DNA from 2 places in the Streptosporangium sp. NPDC050284 genome. Region 1 is predicted to be linked to the other one. Evidence: predicted binding sites of a transcription regulator. Region 1 holds the regulator's gene; the other holds the start of a gene.
What was found. The regulator HrcA, encoded in region 1, represses chaperone genes, less so after heat shock. The targets are predictions, from matches to a motif close to TTGGCACTCTCNNNNNGAGAGTGCCAA.
Positions count from the first base shown of each region.

Region 1 (6,795 bases):
TCTGCTCTACTGGACCGGCGGCGACTGGTGGGGCGTCGGTCCCGGGGCGCACAGCCACGTCGGCGGCACCCGCTGGTGGAACGTGAAGCACCCCGCCGCCTACGCCCGGCGTCTGGCCGAGGGCATCTCGCCCGCGCACGCGCGCGAGGTGCTGGGCCCTCGGGACAGGGCGGTGGAGCGGCTGATGCTGGAGCTGCGGCTCGCCCGGGGTTTCCCGCTCGGCGAGCTGGAACGCCCGCCCGTGGTCGCCCGCGCGCTCGCCGACGGCCTGCTGGAGGTGGAGCCGTTCAAGGCGGGCCGCGCGGTGCTCACCCTGCGCGGTCGCCTCCTGGCGGACGCCCTGGTCCGCGATCTCACCTGAGAGCTCCGGGGCACCGGCCGGTCCGCCGGACGGGTCAGCCGACGAAGCGGATGTTTATCGGATAGCGGTAGGCCTCTCCCCGGTAGGCCGCCAGCGCGGCGACGATCGCCATGACGATCGATCCGACCCAGAGGAAGAACATCAGCAGGAAACCGATGAACACGAACGCCAGGACCCAGCAGACGGCGTAGGCGATCAGCACCGTGAGCTGGAAGTTGAGCGCCTCTGCGGCCTGGTCGCGCGCGTAGGGCGACTCGTCCTTCTTCGCCAGATAGAGCACCAGCGGCCCGACGAAGGAGGTGAGCAGGCCCAGCAGGTGGGCGAGCATCGCCATGGTGGTGTCGTCGCTGCCCGGTCGCGGGCCGTACGTCCCAGGGGGCGCCTGGTAGCCGTATCTCGGCGGGGGGCCGTACGCCCCGTATTCGGGGTATCCGTGCTGGTAACCACCCTGGTAGTCGTCGGGGGTGTACGGGGAGGTGGGCGGCGGGTAGCCCCCGTAGCGCTGGTCCGGTTGCCCGTGGGATCCGTATTCCTGGCCCTGCGGGGGGTGACCCTGGCCACCAGGTCCGTATCCCTGGTCCGGCGGAACGTGTCCCCGGCCCGGGGGTGGGGTGCTCTGCCCCGGCCAGGAGTGGTCTGGCGGGGGCTTGCCGACCCGCCGCGTCGGGTCGTCGGCCGGTGGGCCTTCGGGGTTCTCGCTCATGTCCCCTCCTGATGGGTCGACGGCCTATCCGTCCTCGTCCGGAACCGTCACGAAGTCGATCAGCTCCTCGACGGGGCCGAGGAGCTCTGGCTCCAGATCGGCATATGTCGTGACCGATCCGAGAATGCGGCGCCATGCGTCGGCGGGCTCCACATTCCAGCCCAGGGCGGCGATGACACCCTCCTTCCAGGGCACCCCGCGGGGCACCGACGGCCAGGAGGGGATCCTGAGCACGTGCGGTCTGACCGCCTGCCAGACATCCACGAACGGGTGCCCGACGATCAGTACGTGCGGTGAGGAGATCCGCGCGGCGATCCGGCTCTCCTTGGAACCGGGGACGAGGTGGTCGACGAGCACACCCAGCCGTCGCCCCGGCCCCGGGCCGAACTCCTCGACGATCGAGGGCAGGTGGTCGACCCCCTCCAGATACTCCACGACCACGCCCTCGACCCGCAGGTCGTGCCCCCAGACCTTTTCCACGAGCGCGGCGTCGTGCACGCCCTCCACGTAGATCCGGCTCTCCTTCGCGACCTGGGCCCGCAGGCCCTCGACCGCGATGGAACCCGACGCGCTCCGCCTCGGGCCGCGCGGCGCGGCGGCGGGCCGTACGAGCGTCACGACCTTGCCCTCCAGAAGGAAGGCCGCCGGCTCCAGCGGGAAGACCCGCCGCCGCCCGAAGCGGTCCTCCAGGGTGACGGACTCTTTGTCGCAGGCCACCACGGCGCCGCAGAAGCCGCCGTCGGCGTCCTCGACGACCAGGTCGGGCTCCGCGGGCACCTGGGGGATCGTCCCCCTGCGCGGGCGCCGCCAGTCTCCCGCCAGAACGTCACGCTCGTACATCACCGACCGCCACCCTCTCTCGCCGGGGATCAGGTGGGACGCTAGCAAACACCGGGGTCACCTGCCGTAGGGTCCCGGCTGTCCCCACTGTCCCATCGACGATGCGGCGGCCTGGCGCTTGCGGGCACCGCTCCGCTTCACCAGCACGACGATCGTCACGACGATGGCGAGCAGGATCCCGATGCCGGGGATCAAGAACAGGGCGGCCACCCCGCCCACCAGCGAGTCGGCGGACAACTCCCTGCCCACGCCGAAGGTCGTGCCGTCGGCGGGGTCGGCGGAGCACTGGACCTGGTAGTCGCCCGCCTGGTCCACGCCGACCCGCAGGCCCATCTCCCAGGTGACGCCGTCGGATCCCGCGACGGTCTGCTGGACGTCCGGCTTCTGCAGGCGAGGCGTGCTCGTACCGCCGGTGAGCGTGCACTCGAACTTGGTGGGCCCGCCGGTGGCGACGTAGATCGCCGGCTTGTCCGCCGGGTCGAGCGCGACCGTCGCGGTCTCGCCGGGGGCGAACGTCCGCGTCGGGGCCGCGTCGGTGACCGCGCCGAGGATGCCACCGGCGAAGCCGCCGATGCCGACGATGATGCTGACCAGGGCGAGCAGCCAGACTCCGACGATCCACCCGATACCAGGCTTGATCTTTCCGCTGGGCGGTGGTCCCTGCGGGGCGCCGTAACCGGGAGGCGCGTAACCGTACGAGGGGGGCTGCTGGCCGTACTGCTGGCCGTACTGCTGGCCGGACGGCTGCTGGCCGTACTGCTGGCCGGGCTGCTGCTGGCCGTACTGCTGGCCATACGGCTGCTGAGGGCCGCCGTGACCGGGGCCGCGGGAGGCGTCGCCCGGATAAGAACCGAAATCGTTGGACATGTGCAAATTGTGGTGGGTACTGCTTGGATCGCGATAGCAGTTGACTTGACAAAGGCTTGCCGTCATCATTCACCGCTTTCGCTTATCGCGCCTTCCGTGCGGGGGCCGTACACTTGGCACTCGGGAACACAGAGTGCCAAGCCTCGTGTTTCCCTCTGAACGCAGGCAGGGAGGTGACCACGTTGGTCGACGACCGCAAGCTCGCCGTGCTCCGCGCCATCGTCGAGGACTACGTGTCCACCAACGAACCGGTGGGGTCGAAGGCTCTCGCGGACCGGCACAACCTGGGGGTGTCCCCGGCGACGATCCGTAACGACATGGCGATGCTGGAGGAGCAGGGCTACATCGCCCAACCCCACACCAGCGCCGGCCGGGTGCCCACCGACAAGGGCTACCGGCTCTTCGTCGACAGGCTCTCGCAGGTGAAACCCCTGTCGAGCGCGGAACGCAAGGCCATCGAGAGTTTCCTCGCGGGCGCCGTGGACATCGACGACGTCGTCATGCGGACGGTGCGGCTGCTGGCCCAGCTCACCCGGCAGGTCGCCGTGGTGCAGTATCCGACGCTGACCCACTCGACGGTCAGGCACGTCGAGCTGGTGCCGCTGAGCGAGCGCCGGCTGATGTTCGTGCTGATCACCAACACCGGCAGGGTCGAGCAGCGCGTGATCGAGGTGCCCGACGTCATCGACGAGCAGCGCGTGGCACACCTGCGCGCGATGCTCAACGCCTCCCTCGACGGATGCGGGCTCACCAGCGTTCCCGACAGGGTCGCCGATCTGCCGGAACGGTTGCCCGCGGAGGATCGGCCGCTCGCGGCCACTATCCTGTCCGTACTGCTTGAGTCCCTGGTGGACAGGCATGATGAGAAGATCGTTTTTGCCGGGGCCGCCAACCTCGCGGGAGCCGACTTCACCGTCGGGCTCCGCGACGTGCTGGAGGCCCTGGAAGAGCAGGTCGTGCTCATGCGACTGCTCGGTGAGACCTCGGACCTTTCCGCGCTGACCGTGCGGATCGGCTCGGAGAACCCCTACACCGGACTCCAGGGCACATCCATCGTCGCCGCTGGATACGGTTCCGGGGACAAGCAACTCGCCCGGCTCGGTGTGCTGGGCCCGACGCGAATGGACTACCCGGTCACGATGGGCGCGGTGCGCGCGGTGGCACGCTACGTCAGCCAGATTCTGGCTGCATCATAAGAGGTCAACGAAAAGTGGCTAAGAGCGACTACTACGGCACCCTCGGGGTGCGCCGTGACGCCAGTGCGGAAGAGATCAAGAAGGCGTACCGCCGCCTGGCACGCGAGTTGCATCCCGACGTCAACCCCGATCCTGAGACTCAGGAGCGCTTCAAGGAGATCACGCAGGCCTACGAGGTCCTGTCCGACTCCGGCAAGCGGCAGATGTACGACATGGGTGCCGACCCGTTCGCCGCGGGCGGCGGTGCGGGCGCCGGAGGCTTCGGCGCCGGCTTCCCGTTCAGCGACATCATGGACGCCTTCTTCGGCGCGGCCGGTGGAGGCGGTGGCCGAGGCCCCCGCTCCCGTGCCCGCCGCGGGCGCAACGCGACCATCAGGGTCGAGCTCGACCTGCGCGAGTCGGGCTTCGGCACCACCCGCGAGCTGGTCGTCGACACCGCCGTGGTCTGTGAGGTCTGCACGGGCTCAGGGGCCGCGGCCGGCACCCACCCCGACACCTGTGACATGTGTCATGGCCGGGGAGAGGTGTCCCAGGTCACCCGGTCCTTCCTCGGCCAGGTCATGACCTCCCGCCCCTGCCCCCAGTGCGGCGGCTTCGGATCGATCATCCGCAACCCCTGCCAGGAGTGCTCGGGTGACGGCCGGGTCCGCACCCGGCGGACCATCAAGGTCCGCATCCCGGCCGGCGTCGAGGACGGCACCCACATCCAGCTCGCCGGCGAAGGCGAGATCGGCCCGGGCGGGGGTCCGCCCGGAGACCTGTTCCTGGAGATCGTCGAGCGTCCCCACGAGATCTTCGAGAGGCGCGGCGACGACCTGCACTGCACCGTGCAGATCCCGATGACCGCGGCCGCGCTCGGCACCATCCTGACCATGGAGACGCTCGACGGCGCCGAGGAGCTCGACATCCGTCCCGGCACGCAGTCCGGGCAGACGATTCCCCTCTACGGGCGGGGCGTGCAACGGCTGAACGAGACGGGCCGAGGCGACCTGCTGATCCATGTGAACGTGGAGACCCCCGCCCGCCTCGACGCGGAGCAGGAGGCGCTCCTGAAGGAGCTCGCCAGGCTCCGCGGTGAGGAGCGCCCGCCCGGTAAGTTCGCCCCCGGGCAGCAGAGCTTCTTCTCCCGCCTGCGGGACGCTTTCAATGGCCGCTGACCAGGGTTCAACGGCCGCCGCTCCGCTCCGCTCCCGGTCGCGTCGTCACGGTCCGGCCCGCACCCTGCCCGGTCGTGTCTTCGCGGCAGGCTCCCGGCCGGGGCGTCGGGTCCGTCCCGAGGCCTCATCCCGGTCACGTTGTCGGGGACACCTCGGCGCGGTCCGCCCAGACGGCCCATGACCGTTCCGGTCTTCCTGGCGGACCCGGCCGACCTGGCCAGGCCGGAGTTCGTCTTCGGCGGTCCCGAAGGACGCCACGCGGCGGCCGTACGGCGGCTGCGGGCGGGTGAGCGGCTCGACCTGACCGACGGGGCGGGCTCCGTCGCCGAGTGTGTGGTGACCGAGGCGAGCAGAGACTCGCTCCGGGTCGAGGTGCTGCGCCGCCACGAGGTGCCCGTGCCGTCGCCGCGCCTGGTCGTGGTCCAGGGCCTGCCCAAGGGCGACCGGGGCGAGCTGGCCGTGGAGATGATGACCGAGGCGGGGGTCGACGTGATCGTCCCCTGGGCCGCGGCGAGGTGCGTCACCCAGTGGAAGGGCGAGCGGGCGGCCAAGGCGCTGGCCCGCTGGCGCTCCACGGCGCGCGAGGCGGGCAAGCAGTCGCGCCGCTTTCACCTGCCGGAGGTGACGGAGCTCGCGTCCACCGCGAAGGTGGCCGGCCTGCTTTCGGCGGCGGCGTTGGGCGTCGTGCTGCACGAGGAGGCCGCCTCTCCGCTGTCCGGCCTGCCTCTCCCCGCGGGGGGCGACATCGTCGTGGTGGTCGGACCCGAGGGCGGGGTGTCGGCGGAGGAGATCGCCGCGTTCCGCGAGGCCAAGGCGGTGCCTGCGCTGCTCGGGCCGACGGTGCTGCGCACCTCGACGGCCGGGGTCGTCGCGGCGGCGGTGCTCCAGACGCGCAGTGGCCGCTGGTAGGGCGCCCCTGCCGGCGCGCGGTCGACCCCACGGCGGCCACGGGTCCCGGGGGATCCGCGCCGTGAGGTCTCGGGAGCCGTGAGACAAAGAACCGGTCAGGGCTCGCCGTGACCGGTTACCGCGCTAGTTCTGGATGGGGGCCGGAGCCAAAGTGTTCGCCTCCGTCGGCATGGGGGGCGACACGTCGCCCGAGGGGGCGCACTCGTCGGGCGAGCACGGGCTCTCCGAGGGGGCCGGTGGCCTCGATCGCGACGGCGTCGGGGTCGCCTCGATCTCCTCGCACTTGCTGATGATTCCGCTGGGCTCGACGTCAGGGCTGTCGGGGGGAGTGGGGCAGGTGGGCGTCGGCGTCGGTGCCGGCCGGGGCGTCGGCGCGGAGCCGGTCCTGGACGGCCGGGTGCTGGAGGCCGCGCTCCTGGACGGTGTGGGCGTCGGCGGGAGCATGGTGGCGTCGGGGTCGCCCGACCTGCCGAGAGTGGGAAGCGGGGCGTGGGCGGACGGTGGCTGCGAGGAGGCCGCAGGGGGGCGAGAGGTGGCGGACCCGTCGACGGGAGGAGTCGACTCGGCGTATTTGACCCCTTCGGTGCTCACTTGGGGGATCACCTGTTCGCGGAACTGGGGAACCACCATGACGACGGTCGCCGCGACGAGGACCGCACCGGCGACGGAGGCTCCGGCACGCCACCACATCAGCCCGCGGAGCCCCCGCCGCTCGATGCGGCCGCGGATTATCTCCAGCCCGTCCGGGGAGGGAACGACCGA
Region 1 is NZ_JBITIZ010000012.1:115,218-122,012, forward strand. It holds gene hemW (radical SAM family heme chaperone HemW) at 1-361, shown strand, start outside; gene ACIBH4_RS26815 (DUF4870 domain-containing protein) at 396-1,064, opposite strand; gene ACIBH4_RS26820 (DUF3097 domain-containing protein) at 1,089-1,904, opposite strand; gene ACIBH4_RS26825 (hypothetical protein) at 1,962-2,771, opposite strand; gene hrcA (heat-inducible transcriptional repressor HrcA) at 2,954-3,967, shown strand; gene dnaJ (molecular chaperone DnaJ) at 3,982-5,124, shown strand; gene ACIBH4_RS26840 (16S rRNA (uracil(1498)-N(3))-methyltransferase) at 5,302-6,033, shown strand; gene ACIBH4_RS26845 (hypothetical protein) at 6,157-6,795, opposite strand, start outside.

Region 2 (6,795 bases), on a different contig from region 1:
AAAACGTAGAGGAATCAGGGCGGAGCGGAGCCGTACGGCAGATCTTCACCCAGGTTCAGCATCGGAAGGGAGCACCGACATGGAGCACCACCCTGGTTCCGACCAGCCATCCGCCTGCCATGGCCCGGACTTCGGCGAGCACTACCCGCGAGAGGTGGCTCTGGAGCGTGCGTACACGCTGACCGGCGATCTCCCCCGCATGTTCGCCCTGGTCCAGGACTTCGCCGAGAGCGAGGAGAGTCACCCCGAGGTGGTGGCCTACGGGCTGGCGCTGCCGGGCGGCACAGCGACGACCGTCGGCGCGAACGGCCGCGGCTTCGGCCTGTGGGCGAGCCCCCGCAGCGCCGCCCGCCGACTGCATTCCGACCTGGTCTGGTTCGGCGACGGCGGCATGCAGGAATCCACCCGGTAGATCCCGGTATGCACAGGCATCGGCTCCCGGCACGGGACACCGTGCCGGGAGCCGTCCTGCACGACGCGGCCACCCACCTGGAAGCCCTCCGCGATCTCCTCTCCCGCCCCCACCCCATCGCCGACCTGGCCCGCTATCTCCTGTGAGCCGGACAGCGGTTCGTCGTCGGCTTCGGCCTGGAGATCGCCGTCAGGGGGACGAGACGTGCGCTTCCCTCCCAGCCGCCATGCCATACGTCCTGCACCACCCGTGGAAGCGATGATCGTGACAGGAACGTTGAATCCGCAGTAGGGGTTGGAGCCCTTTGCCCTACCTCAGCGGCGTTCGCGCGATCCGCGGTCGGCCGCCCCCTGCGTGCTGCGACACCGGTGGCGCGACCGGCCGAGCAAGCTCCCTCCGCTGAACTCCACGCCCTGGTCACAGCCCTCGCCGCAGAACACCCCCGCAACCTCCAGCCCCCAGCCGCTGTAGTGCCGTATCAGCCAACGTTTGCCCGGTGAGCGGGCGCTTGCGCTGACCTCCAAGTAAGGCACAAGTACCTTCTGCGACTTTTGGTGACCGATACCGAGATCGCAGGAGATTTTCCATGGGGGTTCACAACTTCTTTCCGGCCGACCGGATGCGCAGGTGGACGATGCCGTTCCCGCCGCAGGCATCCGGACCGGAAGAGGTCCTGGCGGCCGCGCGGCTCGATCCGCGGGCCGTCGGGGACACGAAGGAGGTCTCGCCGGGAGGCAGGACGCACCTGAAGGGGCCCATCGAGGCCAGACCGGATCCGAAGACCCGGGTGGAGCCGTCGCGACCCTGGCGGACCGCCTATGTGGCGCCCCCGGTCGCCTTCGGCGGGGACGACGAGAGGACGGCATTCGTCTCGCCGGCGAGCGGGAACGACGAGACCACCGCGACGGACGCCTGGCATGGCCTCAGGAGCCGCGCACCCGCCCGGCCGAAGACGGCAGCCATCGCCGTCTTCACTGCGGGTGCCACGATCGCCCTGCTCACCCTGGTCGCGTTCGGCACCGTGCTGGACCAGGTCTGGCTGATGCCCCCGCTCGTCGCCAGCGCCGCCCTGGTCTTCGGCGCGCCGACCCTGCCGCTGTCGCAGCCGCGAAGCGTGATCGGCGGCCAGTTCCTGGCGGCGCTCACCGGATTCGCCGTCCTGGCCGTCGCCGGCTCCTCCGTCTGGGCCGCCGCCGTCGCCGGCGGCTTGGCCCTCGGGGTCACGGCCCTGACGCGTACGCCGCACTCGCCCGCCGCCGCCACCGCGACGCTCGTGGTCGCCCAGCAGCAGCCCCTGGTGCCATTCCTGCCGATACTCGTCGCCGCGACCGTCATCCTGGTACTCGTCGGCATGCTCGTCGGACGCAGCGGGGTGACCCCGCGCTACCCCACCTACTGGTGGTGACAACCACCGGCTCCGCCGCTCGCCATGCCCGGCTCGCATTCACTGCGTCGGTGTGCGACAGACAGCAGTGGCACGGCCACCGGCATCGGCTCCCGGTACGGGGCACCGTGCCGGGAAGAGGACAGCGTTGTTGCTGAGCACGGTGGTGCTCAGCGGGCTGCTGGCCACCACCCTCTCGTACGCCGCCACATCCTCCGCCCTCGCGCCCAAGACCGCTGTGGCCCAGGTGAAGGCGAGTCCCGCCAAGGGTCGGGTGCGTGTCCGACCACGGTGGGATTCTCCGCGGTGGTGGCGGCCAAGGGCAAGGGCATCATCCGTTATAGGTGGGTACGCGGCGACGGCGGCAAGAGCGTCGTCAAGAGCTTCCGCGTCAACGGCTCGCGCAAGGTGGTCGTGCGGGACCGGCAGACCTTCGACCGCGACACCACCGGCTGGCAGGCCGTCGAGATCCTGGGCAAGAAGGGCCTGTCGGGCAAGGCACGCTTCAGCGTCGCCTGTGACGGTCCCGCACAGGTGTGGGACGTCTCCCACCCGCTGCCCGCCCAGCCCGGACGACCGATGGAGTCCGCGGCGGACGTGGACGTCAGCCCGGCCGCCCACAACGACGTTTGCCCGGCGACGGTACGGTTCACCGCGACCATCCAGGTCTCGCGCACCCCGGCCACCGTCGACTACCGGTGGATCGACAGCATCACCGGCGAGGGACGGCCGGAGTCGCTGTACTTCGCCGCCGGCGGGCCGCGCCTCCGCCAGGTCACGCTGCCGATGAGCGTGGGCAGCTCCGCCCGCGGGTGGAAGGCCGTCCACATCCTCACCCTCGGCGGACACGACTCCGGCCGCGCCGACTACGCGGTGACCTGCAAGAGCGGCCCGGCGCCCACCCCGACGTCCACTCCGAGTTCCACCCCGACGTCCACGCCCACGCAGCCTCCGGTGACGCCGGGACGGCAGATCGTGGAGCTCACCCCGGGCGACTACGCGGGCACCTGCGTGGAGCCTGTCGCGTACCGGGCCACCGGGCGGGTCACGCTCCCCGCCGGAGCCGCGCAGCAGGTCACGTACTGGTGGCTCGTGGACGGCGCCGCCTGGCAGAAGCAGGTGCTGGACTTCCCCGCCTCCGCCCAGGCCCGCTCCCAGGACGTCTCCGCCTCCTGGACCCTCGGTGCCGCAGGGGGCGGCCCGCACAAGGTCGGCCTCATGGTCGAGGGCGGCCCCTCCCAGCCTGACGAGCGCCCGTACACCTTCACCTGCGACGATGGGCCTAACAACGCCAATGTGACCTTCCGCTACGTGCTCGTGCCGCTCTACGCGGGCGACTGTGACCGTTCCTTCAGCATGCGTGTGGATGGGCTGTTCACGACGGACCGGGAGACCGAGGTCAGGTACCGCCTGGTGGCCGACGGCCAGCCGGGGCCGGTCAGGAGCCGGGTGCTCAAGCCCGGCGTCGTCCAGACGATCGGCGATTTCTGGAACAAGTCCACGCAGAGCAGCGGAAACAGCACCGTACGACTTGAGGTGCTCAACCACAACAAGCCGACCAAGCAGGCCGCGTATCCGGTGAACTGCATCTGATCGACATCGTCCCGCCCGTAGCCCCCCTACGCGGATTACGGGCTTTCACGTTCTCCGGTGTCCTCGTCACCCGGCTTGGGCCTACCTCCGAATCCGGTTCCAATCTCCCCGGAAGCCGGTCCCACCACCCGCAGGCGAGGAGCGCCATGCCCCTGACACCGAGGCGGCGTCTGGGTCTGGACCCGGCGGAAGGGCCTGGTGCCGGTCCCGATGACGTCGCCGCCGAAAGAAGGACTCCGGAGAACACCGAAGGCGCCCCGGCCGGCGGGCCGGGGCACCTTGGTGAGACGATCTAGCGCTGGGCCTCGATCATCCAGTGGTGCTTCTCCAGATCCTGGGTGATCTCGATGAGGATGTCCTGGGTGACCAGGTCGGGCTTCTCGGTGGCCGCGATGCGCTCGCGCATCCGGCGGACGATGGACCCGAGGATGTCCGTCATCGCCGCCACGACCTTGCCGTCGTGGATGTAGCCGGTCTCCAGTTGCGGCACCTCGCTGGTCTTCGCGAGCGTGGAGGCCCGGCCGTCGGGGTTGCACCCGAGGGCCACGGCGCGCTCCGCGACGGTGTCCGCGTGCTTCCTCGCCGACGAGACGATCTTGTCGAGCTGCAGGTGCAGCGACCGGAAGTTGTGGCCGATCACGTTCCAGTGCGCCTGCTTGGTCAGGAGTGACAGGTCGAGCAGGTCGACGAGCGCGCCCTGGAGCACGTTGCCGACGACCTTCTTGTCTTCCGCGTTGAGTGGACTGGTGATCGCAGACATAGAGTTTCCCCCTGTTTCGAACCTAGTTTCCTCTTTGCTGCTAAATGTCCGTACCCACCTATCTGCCCCCTACGCAGGCCGAAATGTTGACACTGTCATGATTACAGTGTCACTATCGAGGCATGGAATGGACCATCGGTGAACTGGCTGAGCGGGCATCCGCGGCGCTGACCCCCACCGCCCAGCTCAACGGGCGGGTGAGGGACATGCCCAACGAACGCCTCATCCGCTGGTATTCGACGATCGGCCTCCTCGACCCCCCGGCGGCCCGCCGAGGTCGCGTCGCCATGTACGGCAGGCGCCACCTGCTCCAGATCGTCGCCGTGAAGCGACGCCAGTCCGACGGCCGCACCATCGCCGAGATCCAGGCCGAGCTGGCCGGAGCCACCGACCAGACCCTGGAGTCGATCGCCCGCCTCCCCGACCACCCACCGCAACCCGCACCCCCTCCGGCAAGCACAGGCTCCCCCCAGCCGGCACGCCCGCGCTTCTGGGCCGGACCGCCCTCCCCCGCAGAGCCACCGACGCCACCGAAGTCACCGGAGCCGGTGAAACCGGTGAAACCGGAGGTGCCCGCACCACCGCCCCGACCGGCCGCCGCACACACCGCACAGCCGCCACCGCCCACCGCTGCCGTCGCTGCCGAGCCCCGGCCCGCGCCGTCCTCGCCACCCGCCCCGAAGGCCGTGGCCGTCCACGGCGTAAAGCTGGCGAACGGCGTGACGCTCCTGCTCGACACGGGTGCGAACGCCCCCACCCCCGACGACCTCGCCGAGATCGCCGCCGCCTCGGAAGGGCTCCTGTCACTCCTCCGCGAACGCGGCCTCACACCTCCGGAAGGAACTCACTCATGATTACCTCGATCACAACGCTGCCGCCGGAGGAGTGCCACCCCGTCCCCGACACCGGGCTGGGGGCGCTCGCCACCGAGCTCGGCAACCTGCCGCTGGAGAGCGTGGACGTGACCGCCGCCGTGTCCGGCCTGAGTGCCGGGGTCGAGGTGGTCCAGGGTTTCCGCAACCCGCACGACGTGGCGCTTGAGGCGACGTACGTCTTCCCGCTGCCCGACCGGGCCGCCGTGACCGCCTTCAGGATGGAGGCCGACGGCCGGGTCATCGAAGGCGTGCTCAAGGAGCGCGGCCAGGCCAGGGCCGACTACGACCAGGCGATCTCCCAGGGCAAGAGAGCCGCGATCGCCGAGGAGGACCGGCCGGACGTCTTCACCATGAGGGTCGGCAACATCGTGCCGGGCGAGCGGGTCACCGTGCACCTCACGCTGAACCAGCCGCTCCCGTACGAGGACGGCGCGGCCACCTTCCGCTTCCCGCTGGTCGTCGCCCCCCGCTACATCCCCGGCACCCCGCTGGACGACGAGCGGGCGGGCGACGGGTGGGCACCGGACACCGACGCGGTCCCCGACGCCTCCCGGATCACCCCGCCGGTGCTGCTGCCCGGCTTCCCCAACCCGGTCCGCCTCTCGCTCGCCGTCTCCGTCGACCCCGCAGGACTGGAACTGCGCGAGGTCCGCTCCAGCCTGCACGTGGTCCTTCAGGAGGGCGGTGTGATCCGCCTCCAGCCGGGTGAGCGGCTGGATCGCGACTTCATCCTGCGCCTGGCCACCGGCGCCTCCACCTCCCTCGCGCTCGCCCCCGAGGAGAACGACGAGGAGAACGGCCCGGAGAACGATGAAGGCACGTTCACGCTGACCGTCGTCCCGGAACCGGCGCCCGCAGAGGCCAAGCCCAAGGACGTGGTGCTCGTCCTCGACCGCTCGGGCAGCATGACCGGCTGGAAGATGGTGGCGGCCCGGCGCGCGGCCGCGCGCATCGTCGACACGCTCACCTCGGGTGACCGGTTCGCGGTGCTCTCCTTCGACAGCGTCGTGGAATACCCGGAGGGTCTCGGCGAAGGGCTGTCCGAGGCGTCCGACCGCAACCGCTACCGCGCCGTGGAGCACCTGGCCAGGCTGGAGGCGCGCGGCGGCACCGAGATGCTGTCCCCGCTGGAGCGGGCCGCCGAGTTGCTCGCCGACTCCGCCAGGGACCGGGTGCTGGTGCTCGTCACCGACGGGCAGGTCGGCAACGAGGACCAGATCCTGGCGCGGACCGGTGCCGCGCTGGCCGGGGTGCGGGTGCACACGGTCGGCATCGACAGGGCGGTCAACGCCGGTTTCCTGGGCAGGCTGGCCGGGGTGGGAGGGGGTAGGTGCGAGCTGGTCGAGTCCGAGGACCGGCTGGACGAGGCGATGGAGCACATCCACCGCCGGATCGGCGCCCCCCTGGTCACCGACCTGTCCCTCAAGGCCGACGGGCTCGACCTGATCACCGAGACGGTCAGCCACATCGGCTCGATCTATTCGGGCGTCCCGCTCACCGTGCTCGGCCGCTACCGTGGCCCCGCGGAAGGGGCGATCACCGTACGGGGCGTGGGCGCCGACGGCTCGCCGTGGGAGCGGAGGGTCACCGCCTCCGTGGTGGACAATCCGGCCGTACGGGCGATCTGGGCGCGGGCGCGGCTGCGTGCCCTGGAGGACCGTTACGCGGCCGGTGACCGGTCGCTGGAGGCCGAGATCGTCGAGACCTCGCTCAGGTACGGGGTGCTCTGCAGGTTCACCGCCTTCGTCGCGGTCGACACGCAGGTGGTCGC
Region 2 is NZ_JBITIZ010000014.1:244,273-251,067, reverse strand. It holds gene ACIBH4_RS29825 (hypothetical protein) at 80-412, shown strand; gene ACIBH4_RS29820 (hypothetical protein) at 421-558, shown strand; gene ACIBH4_RS29815 (HPP family protein) at 999-1,817, shown strand; gene ACIBH4_RS29810 (hypothetical protein) at 2,088-3,389, shown strand; gene ACIBH4_RS29805 (DNA starvation/stationary phase protection protein) at 3,682-4,149, opposite strand; gene ACIBH4_RS29800 (MerR family transcriptional regulator) at 4,272-5,003, shown strand; gene ACIBH4_RS29795 (VIT domain-containing protein) at 5,000-6,795, shown strand, end outside.
Region 2: a site for HrcA is predicted at 4,236-4,262, ahead of ACIBH4_RS29805 (DNA starvation/stationary phase protection protein). Genes of this name have one in related genera too.